DNA from 2 places in the Micromonospora sp. SD12 genome. Region 1 is predicted to be linked to the other one. Evidence: riboswitches for the same ligand, from Rfam matches in the RefSeq annotation. Region 1 holds a riboswitch; the other holds the start of a gene.
The links. A riboswitch is a leader RNA that binds a small molecule or an ion and turns the genes downstream of it on or off. The one in region 1 is predicted to bind S-adenosylmethionine.

Region 1 (6,465 bases):
AGCGGGTAGGGCTCCGTGCCGCAGTTGACCAGCTCCAGCCCGAGGGCCCGCAGACCCATCGCGGCGCTGGAGCCCGGCGAACCGATCCGGACGCCGGACTCCGGGCACCCGCCGGGGGCGGTCCCGGAATCCGGTGTCGGCGCGCCCGCTCTCGGGATGGTGCTCGGTGCCGGATCGACCGACGGCGGTGCGGCCGCGGAGCAGGCGCCGAGCAGGACGAGGCCGGCCATCGTGACGCCGATCAGCCGTGCCGGTGTGGAAACTCCGCCGCGCGGACACGGTGCGGGTCGGTACGCGGGGGTTGCCATCGCCCGATCATCGCACCGGCCGGTGCTCAGCCGGCCCCGGACACCCGTCCGGGGGAGCGGCTGATGGGCGCTGTCGAGCTGCCCCGTGCGTGGGACCGGTCTCTCCTCAGGTGAGGAACCCGGGGAGCGCGAACTGCTGTCTGTGAGACTGCGGTTCCCGTGAGTGAGAATCGGGTATGTCCACTCCGCCCGCCGTGCCGCCGCCTGAGCCGCCCGCCGAGCCGTCGCCCGCGCCACCGGCTCGGCCGTCCACGTCCCCGCCCGCGCCGCCACCCGTCTCGCAGGCCGCGCCGCCACCCGCGCCGGCACCGGGGCAGCGGCCCGGGCCGAGCGCCCTGGCCGTGCTGGCCGATGAACGCCTGCCCGGGTTTCGCGGGCTTCGGCCGAGGCAGCGTGCGGTGTACGCGACCGCCGTCGCCGTCGTCGTCGTGCTCGGCGTGCTGTTCGCCTACCACGCCGACCTTCTGCTGGACCGGTCGACGGCCACCGATCGGGCCCGATCGGACAGGCAGGCCGAGAAGGTGGTCGACCGTGAGCAGCCCGCGTTCGTGTCCACCGTCACTCCCCTCGACTACGACCGGGACCTGCCCGAGGCCTTCACCGTGCTGCTCGACCGGCCGCTGACCGAGGGCGAGCAGGCCGCCCTCACCGCCCTGACCGGCGCCAGGTCGGAGGTGTGGGAGTTCCTGAAGCCGCTCGGCGGCCGGTTGGTCGAGCACGCGTCCTACGTGGCCCCGCGGGAGGACGGCAACGAGAATCGCGGCCATGCCCAGACGTTCGACCTGAACCTGAACAGCGACCGCGCCGCCGGGCTCACGATCAACAACATGACTGCCGTCAAGGACACGTGCCGCGTACCGACGGCGCAGACCGTCGTCACCCTTCCCCCGGCGGGTGCGGAGTCCCGGCAGGGCCTGCTGTGGGACCTGACCGGGGGACCGACGGACGAGCCGCACGGTCCGTACGCCCTGGCCGAGGGCGAGCCGGAGGAGGGCCGGCTGTACTTCCGCCGCAACGTCGTCGAGCTGGGCAACGGTCAGTCCAACATGGCCTTCCGTATCCAGCCGGAGGTGTCCACCCACACGTGCGAGTGGCACATCGTCGCCTCCTACACCGACACGACCGGTTCCCACGAGCAACGCATCCCGGGCGGCACCGGAACGTTCACCACCGAGGCCGTCCCGTCGCAGCCCGTCCAGTACTTCGAACGCCCCCCGGGCCCGGGGTGGGGCTGCCTCGGCGAGGTGAGCCAGCAGAATTGCCCGGAGACCGCATCCGTACAGCTCCCGAGGCCAGCGGCCCACCGGCCGGTCCCGGGCTGAGCCGCGCGTGCTCGTTCCGGCCGGAGCCGGCAACGATCGACGGGTCCCGGACGGCCCGGTCGCGGGGACGTCAGCGGGACCGGGGCCTGCGCTTGCGGGTGGGGGAGTCGGGGGAGTCCGGCGCGGTGCCGGAGTCGGCGGTGTCCCCGTCGCCGGACGCGTCGGTCACCCGGGCGTCGGTGTGGCGCAGCTCGGCCAGCGTCGTGCCCCGGAGTTGGTAGACGGCGGTGCGCCGGATGCTCAGTTCCGCCATCGGGCCGTCCGCGGGGCGGGTCAGGTAGACCACCGTCGCCCTGCCGTCGCGCACGCTGACGCTCTCCACCGGCGTACGGTCGCCGAGGTCGACCTGGGCCTGGTAGTCCGGCTCGCCCCTGACGTTGCGCCAGGCGGCGAGGGTGAAGAAGCGGCCGGTGCCGCCGCCGTCGAGCATGACCACCCCCACCGCGTCACCCGCGCCGTCGCCGTCGAGGTCGCCCACGGCGCACGGCCGCTGCAACTCCACCCTCGTGCCGTCGGGGTCGGACCAGCGGCCGTCGGCGAGGCGGATCGGGGCGGCGTACCCGCGGTAGCGGATCTTCCTGCTGCCGACCCGGGTGTTGCGCAGCTCCAGGCAGCTGAGCCGGTCGTCGGTGGGGCGGGGGGTCGGGGTGGCCCGGGCGGTCGCCGGGGCGGTGTCGACGTCGTCCCGCTCGACGGCGGTGCCGGCGGGCCGGTCGGCGGACCGGTTCCGCTTCTTCCGGTTGCCCGTGGAGCAGGCGGTCGTCACCACCAGCAGGCAGGCCATGGTCAGCGCCACCACCGGGACGAGCTTGCGACGCATTCGCGCGTTCCTTTCCGTCGATGTGACCGGCACCGTAACGGGCCCGCGCCAGCCCGCAAGGCGGCAGGGACGCCCCTATCCATGGGAGCGTTCCCACGGATAGGGAATTCATCGACACGGTCGAATCTTTGTCGGCATCCTGGTGCCGTCCTGCCGTCCTGATCGGAGGTGCCCTGATGCTCACTGACCGGATAGGTGGCCCGGCCCTGTCCCTGTTCCGTGCCGTCGTCGGCCTGCTCTTCCTCTGCCACGGCCTGGCCTCACTGCTCGGGATCCTCGGCGGCAGCCGGGGCACCGGCGAGGCGGTCCCGCTCGGCGAGTGGCCGGGCTGGTGGGCCGCGCTGATCCAGGCGGTCTGCGGCGGCCTGGTCCTCGTCGGGCTGTTGACCCGGCCGGCGGCCCTGCTGGCGTCCGGCTCGATGGCGTACGCGTACTTCGTGGTGCACCAGCCCGACGCGCTGCTGCCGCTGCGCAACGGTGGTGAGCTGGCCGTCCTGTTCTGCTGGTCGTTCCTGCTGATCGCCGTGTTCGGTCCCGGCGCGTGGGCGCTCGACACCCTGCTGCGCGCCCGGCGCCCCGCCGACTCCCGCTCGGTGACCGTCTGAATCCGTACCGTCGAGGAGGGTTCCGCCGGCCCCGCCCGGCGGATCGACGGCGGCTGCGGGATCGCTCACAGCGTGGGATCCGACGTCGATCCGGGCGTTGTCGGTGCTTAGACTCGACGGCACAACTGCATACCTCATCCAGAGGGGCTGAGGGATACGGCCCGACGACGCCCCGGCAACCACCCCGCGCGCTCACCGCAGAGCGACCGGCGGGGCAGGTGCCAATTCCGTCCCCGCCGCAGGGTGCGATGCGGGGAAAGATGAGAGGACCCTCGACATGACGTCGACGTTCGCCCCCTCCGGCATCGACACCACCGCCAGCCCCGCCCGCGCCCTGGTCTGCCGCGCCTGTTCGGCCCGCTACCCGCTCGCCGCCCAGCACGCCTGCTACGAGTGTTTCGGCCCGCTGGAGGTCGACTACGACGCCGCCGCGCTGGCGACGGTCACCCGGGAGCAGATCGAGGCGGGCCCGCGCAACATCTGGCGGTACGCGGCGCTGCTGCCCGCCGGGCAGGACCCGGCCACCCGGGTCACCCTCGACCCCGGCTTCACCCCGCTGGTGGCCGCCCCGCACCTGGCCGCCGAACTGGGCGTCACCGGCCCGCTCTGGGTCAAGGACGACAGCGCCAACCCGACCCACTCGTTCAAGGACCGGGTCGTCTCGGTGGCCCTGACCGCCGCCCGCGCGCTCGGCTTCAGCCGCTACGCCTGCGCCTCCACCGGAAACCTGGCCAACTCCGTCGCCGCGCACGCGGCCCGGGCCGGCGCGCCGTCGGTGGTCTTCATCCCTGGTGACCTGGAGCAGGGCAAGGTCATCACCACCGCCGTCTACGGCGGCGAACTGGTCGCCATCGACGGCTCGTACGACGACGTGAACCGGCTCTGCGGCGAGCTGGTCGAGACGGACGAGTTCGAGGACACCGCGTTCGTCAACGTCAACGTGCGCCCCTACTACGCCGAGGGCTCGAAGACGCTCGGCTACGAGGTGGCCGAGCAGCTCGGCTGGCGGATCCCCGCGCAGGTGGTGATCCCGATGGCGTCCGGCGAACTGCTCACCAAGATCGACAAGGCGTTCGCCGAGCTGGTCGAGATCGGCCTGGTCGAGGCGCCGGCGGGCGGCTGGAAGGTGTTCGGCGCGCAGTCGGCCGGCTGCAACCCGATCGCCACCGCCCTGCACGCCGACACCGACACCATCACCCCCGTCCGGCCGACCGGTATCGCCAAGTCCCTGAACATCGGCGACCCGGCCGCCGGCATCTACGCCCTGGAGGCGGTGCGCCGCACGGGGGGCTGGATGGAGTACGTCGACGACGACGAGATCCGCGCCGGAATCCGCCTGCTGGCCCGCACCACCGGCGTCTTCGCCGAGACGGCCGGCGGCGTGACCGTGGCCGTGCTGCGCAAGCTGGTCGAGTCGGGCCGCCTGGACCCGACCGCCGAGACCGTCGTCTTCAACACCGGCGAGGGCCTCAAGACCCTCGACGCGGTGGCCGGCCAGGTCGGCCCCACCCACCGCATCAAGCCCTCGCTGCGAGCCGCCCGCGACGCCGGCCTCCTCGGCTGACCCGACCCGGCTACCGGGGCGGGCGGGGGATTCGCGGCGTAACTGGGTTTTCGCTGTGAGTGCGGAAAACGCGCCGACAAGGACTTGACGGCAGGAACCGGACGGCGCAAGATGCTCCGTGCGGGAGGGCGTTTCGCCGGAGACTTTGAGTTCTTGCGACCCAACGCCGGAGGCGTTGTGCGAGCGTCCCTCCCGACCAACTTCCGATCGGGCCAGCGTTAATTCGCTGGCCCGATCGTCGTCGGGGGGCGCACCCTGAGCCGATGAGCATCGCGATCGCGCCGCTCGACGCCGCCGACCAGGCCGCCGTCGACGAGGCGTACCGGATCGGCGCGGCGGCCAACGACGCCGACCTGCCGGACTTCCCGCCCTTCTGCCGGCGGCGCTTCGAGGCGGCGATCCGGCACCCGATGCCGGGCAACGAGCCGCTCTGGGCGCTGGCCCGGCTCGACGGCGTGCCGGCCGGCTACCTCGCGCTGGACCTGCCGCAGCTCGACAACACCGAGAACGCCGAGGCCGAGGTGGTGGTGCACCCCCAGTGCCGGCGTCGCGGTGTCGGCCGTGCGCTGCACGAGCACGGCGTACGCCTGCTGCGGGAGCGGGGCCGTAAGCGGGTGCTGGCGATGGCGGTCTCCGCGCTGCCCGGCGGCCCGGCCCGCTCCGGGGCCGCCGCCGCCTTCGCCGCGTCGACCGGCGCCCGGCCGGCGCTGGCGGAGGTCCGCCGCCGGCTCGACACCACCCGGCTCGACCACGACGGCCTGGCCGCCGCGCTGGCCGACGCCCGGGGCCGGGCCGCCGGCTACGACGTCGTGCGCTGGCGGGGGGACACCCCCGAGGAGTACGTCGCCGACATCGCCTACCTGGACGGCCGGCTGATGACCGACGCACCCCTGGGCGACGTGGAGTGGGAACCGGAGCGGATCGACGTCGAACGCGTCCGCGGCATCGAGCGGGCACTGCGGGCGCGGGGGCGGCGGCGCTACCACACGGCGGCGCGCCACGAGGCGTCCGGCCGGGTGGTCGCCTGGACCCTGCTCGACGTCGGCGCGTCGGCCGACTGGCACGCGTTCCAGCAGATCACCATCGTCGACCCGGAGCACCGCGGTCACCGCCTCGGCCTGCTCACCAAGGTCGAGAACCTGCGTCACCTGCTGGCCCACGAGCCGGCGGTACGCGCGATCGACACCTTCAACGCGGCCGAGAACGCCCACATGGTGCGGATCAACGAGCAACTCGGGTTCCGTCCCGTCGACGGTTGGACCGACTGGCAGCTCACCATCTGAGTTTGTGACACGCCCCTACTGATCTGAGGGGTTCCTGTTGCATGATGGCGGGCATGACGGAGACCCCGCACCCCCTGTACGACAGGCACGCCGACACCCTCAACCGGGCGCTGACCGCGATCACGGAGCGCGGGTACTGGTCCGCCTACCCCGAGTCGCCCAGCCCCCGGGTCTACGGCGAGACCGCCGCCGCCGACGGCAAGGCCGCATTCGAGGCGTACCTCGGCGGTGACTTCCCCCTCGACCAGCCGGGCGCGGCAGACCGGGTCGCCACCGAGGCCAGCCCGTTCGGTGTCGAGCTGAACGTCCGCTACCCGCACGCCGGCGCCGACGAACTGGTCGCCGCCGCCTCCGCCGCCCTGCCCGCCTGGCGCGACGCCGGCCCGCAGGCCCGGGCGGGGGTCTGCCTGGAGATCCTCGACCGGCTGCACAAGCACATCTTCGAGCTGGCCAACGCGGTGCAGTTCACCAGCGGCCAGGCCTTCGTGATGGCGTTCCAGGCCGGCGGCGCGCACGCGCTGGACCGCGCGCTGGAGGCGGTCGCCTACGCGTACGCGGAGATG
Region 2 (6,465 bases), on a different contig from region 1:
CGAGTCCTTGAAGTTGCTGCTGCCCAGCCGCGCGAGCTCGCGGGCCAGGGTGCCCGGGCGCGCGCGGCGGCGTCGCCCGGCTCGGCGGCGGCGCGGCGAGGCGCTGCCCGTCGAAGACCGGCTCGACGAGCAGGTCCACCCGCCGGGACTCCCGGGGCGCCACCGCGACGTCGACGGTGAGGGCGCCCTCGGCGTACCGGACGGGCAGGTCGGTCCGTACGCCGATCGACCACCGCCCGCGTTCCGCCGGCCCGTGCGGGTTCGCCCCCACGGGCCGGCGGCGGTGGTCAGTGGCGGAACGACCGGCGTACGACGCCGCCGACGAGCGCGCACCAGGTGTCGAGGTCCAGCTTGCCGTGGGCCGGCAGGCCGTGGACGCGCTGGAGGTCCTTGACGGCCATCTTGGTCGGGTGGTCGTACTCGCCGGTGGTGGTGACCTCGGTGTGGCCCCGGAAGTTCAGCAGGAACTGCACGGCGGTGACCGGCAGGCCGGTGGCGTCCCTGCCCAGCTCCGGCACCAGGGTCTCCCAGGTGGGCGCGGTGAGGGTGGCGTCGACGTCGACTCCGATGCCGTTGCGGTACTGCCAGTCCTGCACGGCGGCGACGGTGGCGGCGTCGAAGACGCTGTTGACCGGTACGGCGTAGCCCCGGTGGGCGAGCAGGTACTGCACCACCCGTACGGAGGGGGAGCCGACGAAGCGCCACAGGTCCGGCCAGCGGCGGGCCGGCACGTCGCCGAGGTCGGTGCCGAGTTCCTCGAAGACCCGGCGGCGCAGGGTGGGGAACTGCCGGTAGAACGCGGCCCCGGGGCAGAGCGTGGTACGGAAGTCCCAGTGGCCGAAGATGTCGTGGGCGTGCAGCCCGTACCGCCGGCAGATGGTCGCGCAGAGCGCGACCAGCGAGTCCAGCAGCGCCTCCGGCGGCGTCTCGGTGACGTACGTGCCCTCGTTCTCGATGCCGATGGCGCGGCCGTTCTCGCCCGGGCAGTGCGCCGAGATCATCTGCCGGTCGCCGGCCCGCAGCCGCTCCAGGCTGCCCCGGCGCCCCTCCATGACGTAGCCGCCGCGGCTGATGGTGAAGTGCTGGCCGGTGTCGGACCAGCCGTTGCCGTCCATGTGCAGGTTCTGGCAGTCGCGGGCCAGCTTGACCGCCTGCGCCTCGGAGTAGTCGGTGACGTTGGGGAACGCCATGTGGTGCACGATGATCTTGTTGGTGGGGATGGCGCTGACCGACAGCGGGTCCGCCGGCGGGCGCGCGCCCCACTCGTCGCAGCTGTAGATCCAGTCCAGGTCGGAGCCGGGGTCCGCGTGGGCGGTGCCCGGGAGGGCGAGCTGGCTGCCGACGACCGCGACCGTGGCGGCGCCGAGGCCGGCGCGCAGCAGGGTCCGGCGGTCCAGTGCGGAATCCTCGACGTGCATGGCGTCTCTCCTCTGCGGCCGGAGGTGGGGGCGGGGGCGGCCCCTGAAAAGGAACTCCAGGCTTCGCGTGTGCAGTGGAGGATATTGCCAAGGCGTGGCAGTGCGCCAGAGGCCGACCGAGGTCGGACCAGCTTCCCCGGACGGGGCGCCAGTTCGCGCCGACTCTCGATCTCCACGTGCAGTTACTCCGCCCGGCCCGCCGCGGGCGGCTGGTGGGTCGCGGGCGGGTCACGCAGCGCGGCAGGGTAGCCGACCGTCAGAGCACCTGGGAGAGGAAGCGGCGCAGCCGGGGGTGCTCGGCCCGCTCGAAGATCGCGGCCGGCTCGCCGGCCTCCAGCACCACGCCGCGATCCATGAACGCCACCGTGTCGGCGACCTCGCGGGCGAAGCCCATCTCGTGGGTCACCACCACCATCGTCATGCCACCGGCGGACAACTCGGCCATCAGCCCCAGCACGCCCTTGACCAGCTCCGGGTCCAGGGCGGAGGTCGCCTCGTCGAAGAGCATCACCTGCGGGCGCAACGCCAGCGCGCGGGCGATCGCGACCCGCTGCTGCTGCCCGCCGGACAGGTGCGCCGGGCGGGCGTCGGCCTTGGCCGCCAGCCCCACCAGCTCCAGGTGGTCGCGGGCGAGCGCCGCCGCCTCGTCCGCGTCGAGCTTGCGGATGCGGCGCAGCGCGAGGGTGACGTTGCGCAGCACGCTCATGTGCGGGAAGAGGTTGAACTGCTGGAAGACCATGCCCACCCGCTGCCGCAGGGCGTCGGGGTCGTCGCCGCGCACGCTGCGCCCGTCGAGCAGCACGTCGCCGCGGTCGGGCTCGATGAGCCGGTTGATCGTACGCAGCAGGGTGGACTTGCCCGACCCGGACGGGCCGATCACGCAGGCCGTCGCTCCGCGCGCCACGTCCAGGTCCACCCCGCGCAGCACCCGGTTCGCCCCGAAGGCAAGGTGCACGTCGCGGACGCTCAGGCTCACCGAGGTCGTCGTGTCGATGCTCATCGCTGGTTCCCTCCCGCCGCGCCCGGCAGCGCCAGGTCGAGGTCGTCGTCGGCGTCACCGGGAGTGGCCTGCCGGCCGTGCCGCAGCCGCCGGTCGATCCAGTTGACGGCGTGCGTCAGCGGGACCGTCAGCGTCAGGTAGAACAGCCCGGCCAGCAGCAGCGCCGACTGGTTGCCGGTGTTGGCCGCGTAGTCCTGCCCGATGCGGAACAGCTCACGCTGGCTGGCCAGCAGGCCGAGGAAGTAGACCAGGCTGGAGTCCTTGATCAGCGCGATGAGCTGGTTCACCCAGGCCGGCAGCACCCGCCGGATCCCCTGCGGGACGATCACCAGGCGCATCGCCTCGCCCCAGGACAGGCCCAGCGCCCTGGCGCCCTCCAACTGCGCGGCCTCCACCGACTGGATGCCGGAGCGGAAGATCTCGCCGATGTAGGCCGCCGCGATCAGCGACAGGGCCAGGATGCCCAGGGGATACGGGTTGGGCCCCCACACCTGCATCCCCAGCGGCGCCAGGCCGACCCCGATGAGCAGGATCGTCGCCGCCGCCGGCAGGCCGCGGAACACGTCGGTGTAGACCCGCGCCGGCCACCGCAACCATCGCGTACGCGAGATGCCCGCGACGGCCAGCGCCATGCCGAGCACCGAGCCGAGCAGGGCGGCGGAGATCGCCAGGATCAGCGTGTTGGGCAGCCCCACCGTCAGCATCTCGGGCAGCGCCTCGCGCATGGAGTCTGCGTCGAAGAAGGTCTCCCACAGGGTGCTCAACGGATCCATCGTCTCTCCCACCGCCCCGCTTGCTCGTCGTCGCTACGTCTCAGGAGGTGGCCGACGCCGACGGCACCGGAACCGTGCCGCTGCCCGGCGTGAAGTCGGCCGGGATGGGGCGGCCCGGGTAGTACTGGGCCTGCAGGCGGCTCCACGTGCCGTCGGCGATCACCTCGTCGAGCCCCTTGTTCAGCGCCTCGCGCAGCTTGTCGTTGCCCTTGGCGACCGCGTACGCCGTCGGGGCCGGGCTGAGCAGCTTGGCCGCAACCGTGATCTTGCCGGCGCTGTCGGCGGCCGACTTGTCGCCGATCTCGGCCGGGGCGATCCAGGCGTCGGCCGTTCCGGCCTTGAGCTGGTTGATCGCGCCGTTGTAGTCGGGCACCCGGACCGGGTCGAGTCCCTCGCCGGTGGCGTAGTCGTCCTGGACGGTGCCCTGCACGACCACGACCCGCTTGCCGGCGAGTTGGTCGAAGCCGGTGATCGACGAGCCGGCCGGCACGTCGAGTCCGAAGTGGCCGAAGTCGTAGCCGTTGCCGAAGTCGACGGTCTTCTTGCGCGCCTCGGTGATCGTGATCGAGGAGCTGCCGACGTCGAACTTGCGGTTGTTGACCTGCGACAGCAGGGCGGAGAAGTCGGTGCCGACGAACTCCACCTTCAGGCCGACCTTTTCCGCGACCGCGACGAGCAGGTCGTTGTCGAAGCCGGTGAACTTTCCGTCCTTGAGGTAGACGTTCGGCGGGGCGTCGGTGAGCGTGCCGGCGCGCAGCACGCCCGGCTGGAGCAGGCCGTACGGGTTGTCGGCCGCGTCGGCCGCTTCGTCGCCGCAGCCGGTCAGGGCGGTGGCGACGAGGACGGCGGCCACGCCGAGGGCGGCGGCCCGGGTGAGGGACGAGAGGATGCGCACAGGTGTCTCCGATGAGGTGTCTCCGGCGACGGGCACGGGCGTGCGTCGCCGACGGTGCGCCCGATGGGCGTACCGCTGGGATGGTTCAGGGAAGAGGGGGTGGCGCGCCTAGCGCGCGTCGCCGGGGCGACAGGAGGTGGCGCAGACCCGCATCATGTCGATGTGGCGGCGCCGCGTCAGCGCCGGCGACGCCGGTGCCACGGCGGGAACCGCCGGTGGGGGGAAGGTGCGCAGGGACATGGCTCTCCTCGGTCGGTGTCGACCTGGGAACCAGGCCGCGCTTGCACCGGAGCCGCTCCGATGCCTGGTCTTCACCCGGGGCACCCCTGCGCGGACGAGGGTTGCCGGCCAGCGAGCCGGGGCTTGACGCTGGCGCTCATGACCTGCCGACGAGGCTAGCAGCCCGCCACGCTGGGCCGTCCAGCCGCTATGACCACCCTCACGCGCCCGCCGACGGCGCGTCCGTCCCGTCCGCCCCGGTCACTCCTCGATCGCCCCGCCGACGCGGCGCAGGTGCTGCCGGAAGGTGAGCCCGGGCTCGGCGGCGCGGCAAACCAGGTAGTCGGCGAAGGCGGTCTGCTCCCGCAGCGTCTCCCCGGCGCGGATGCGCCGCGCCTGGAGCCGTTCGACGGTGCCGATGCGCTCCGCCGCCGCGAACAGCTCCGCAGCCCGCGCGGCGGGCAGGAACAGCACCCCGTCGTCGTCGGCGACCACGAGGTCGTCGGCGGTCACCAGGTGCGGCCCGACCCGGGCACTGGTGAGCGTCTCCGGCTCCCTCGGATCGAGCCGGGCCGGCCCCGCCGGCAGGCTGCCGTAGCTGAAGACCGGCAGGCCGATCTCCACCAGCTCCGGGGTGTCGCGGTGCAGGCCCCAGACGACGAGCCCGGCGACGCCGGCCGCGGCGCCCTCCAGCACCGCCAGGTCCCCGACGCACGCCTCGTCGGTCCGCCCGCCGTTGTCGATGACGAGCACGTCACCGGCGGCGGCGCCGCCGTACGCCTCTAGGAACACGTCCACGCTGCCGTGGTGGCGCACCGGCAGCACCCGGCCCACGAGACGGTGACCGGGCACGACCGCCCGGATCCCGGCCGGCGCCGCGCGCGGGGGCACGCCGAGGCGTACGCAGGCGTCGGCGATCAGCGGCGTGGACAGCTCGGCGAAGCGCTCCCGCATGACGTCCTCCTGGCACGTGGTGGTGCGTGGGTCGTCATCGTAGGGAGCACGGGTGCCGCCGCGGCGAGGTCCAATCCGGTGCCGCTGGCTCGGACCTAGACTGTCCACGTGATTCCGATCGAGGCCGTCGCCGTCGCCTACGGCCGCTGGATCACCCCCGACCTGCCGCTGTACGGCAACGACCACGACCGCTCCGACTTCGCTCCCTGACCGGCCCGGTGCCACGCCGCCCGCCGTTCACCTCCGCCACACCTCCGGGAGCGTTCCGCCATGCCCACACCCGACCACACCGGCGTCGTACCGCCCGCCGACCGGCCACCCGCCGCCGACCCCACCGACACCTCCGCCGTCGCGGTGCTCCGGGCGCCACGGGCCGCCCGGGTCCTGGCGGCCAGCCTGCTCGGCCGGATCCCGCTCGGCGCGGCCCCGCTGGCCCTGCTGGTGTTCGCCCGCGAGACGATGACGCTGACCGTCGCGGGCCTGCTCGTCGGCGCGTTCACCGCCGGCACCGCCGTGGGCCAGCCGATGCTCGCCCGGATGGCGCAGCGCTGGCGGCAGCCGCCGGTGCTCTGGCTGTCCGTGACGGCGTCGACGATCGGCTTCGCCCTCACCGCCGCGCACGTGAACCTGCCGGTGACGGTGTGCGCCGCCGCCCTGGCCGGGGCGGGCGCGCCGCCGTTCGAGTCGTGCCTGCGGGTGCTCTGGCGCGACCTGCTCCCCGCGCACCGCGTGCAGACCGCGTACACCCTGGACATCGCCGTCCAGGAGCTGATCTTCATCCTCGGCCCGGTGGTCACGCTCGCCGCCGTGGGCCTGGCCGGCCCGCCCGGCGGTCTGGCCGCCGCCGCGCTCCTGCAGGCCGTCGGTACCGCGTGGTTCGCCACGACCGACGCGGTGCGTCGCTGGCGGGGCGAGCCGGCCGTACGCCACTGGGCCGGGCCGCTGCGTGCCGGCCGGCTCCGCCTGGTCCTCGGCGCGCTGCTGCTGGTCGGCGCGGCGGTGGGCAGCGTGACCGTCGCCGCGACCGGATACGCCGAGGCGGCCGGAGCCCGGTCCTGGGCGGGCTGGTTGCTCGCCGCGCAGGCCACCGGGGCGCTGGTCGGCGGCCTGCTCTACGTACGCTTCGGCGGGCTGCGCCGGCATGCCACGCTGCCCCGCGCGGTCGGCGTCTTCGCCGTCGGCTACCTGCCGTTGCTGCTCACCCCG

Region 2: linked by a shared signal. The riboswitch ahead of ACTMS2_RS22755 (ABC transporter substrate-binding protein) and the one ahead of thrC (threonine synthase) in region 1 are both predicted to bind S-adenosylmethionine.

Annotation. Positions count from the first base shown of each region.
Region 1 is NZ_JBQHDF010000007.1:214,108-220,572, reverse strand. It holds gene ACTMS2_RS16715 (DUF4232 domain-containing protein) at 1-230, opposite strand, end outside; gene ACTMS2_RS16710 (hypothetical protein) at 707-1,630, shown strand; gene ACTMS2_RS16705 (hypothetical protein) at 1,701-2,450, opposite strand; gene ACTMS2_RS16700 (DoxX family protein) at 2,627-3,055, shown strand; SAM riboswitch class I at 3,187-3,322, shown strand; gene thrC (threonine synthase) at 3,333-4,619, shown strand; gene ACTMS2_RS16690 (N-acetyltransferase family protein) at 4,883-5,902, shown strand; gene paaN (phenylacetic acid degradation protein PaaN) at 5,956-6,465, shown strand, end outside.
Region 2 is NZ_JBQHDF010000014.1:97,341-103,805, reverse strand. It holds gene ACTMS2_RS22770 (peptidoglycan recognition protein family protein) at 288-1,418, opposite strand; gene ACTMS2_RS22765 (amino acid ABC transporter ATP-binding protein) at 1,675-2,412, opposite strand; gene ACTMS2_RS22760 (amino acid ABC transporter permease) at 2,415-3,191, opposite strand; gene ACTMS2_RS22755 (ABC transporter substrate-binding protein) at 3,232-4,086, opposite strand; SAM riboswitch class IV at 4,359-4,470, opposite strand; gene ACTMS2_RS22750 (RraA family protein) at 4,567-5,259, opposite strand; gene ACTMS2_RS22745 (MFS transporter) at 5,530-6,465, shown strand, end outside.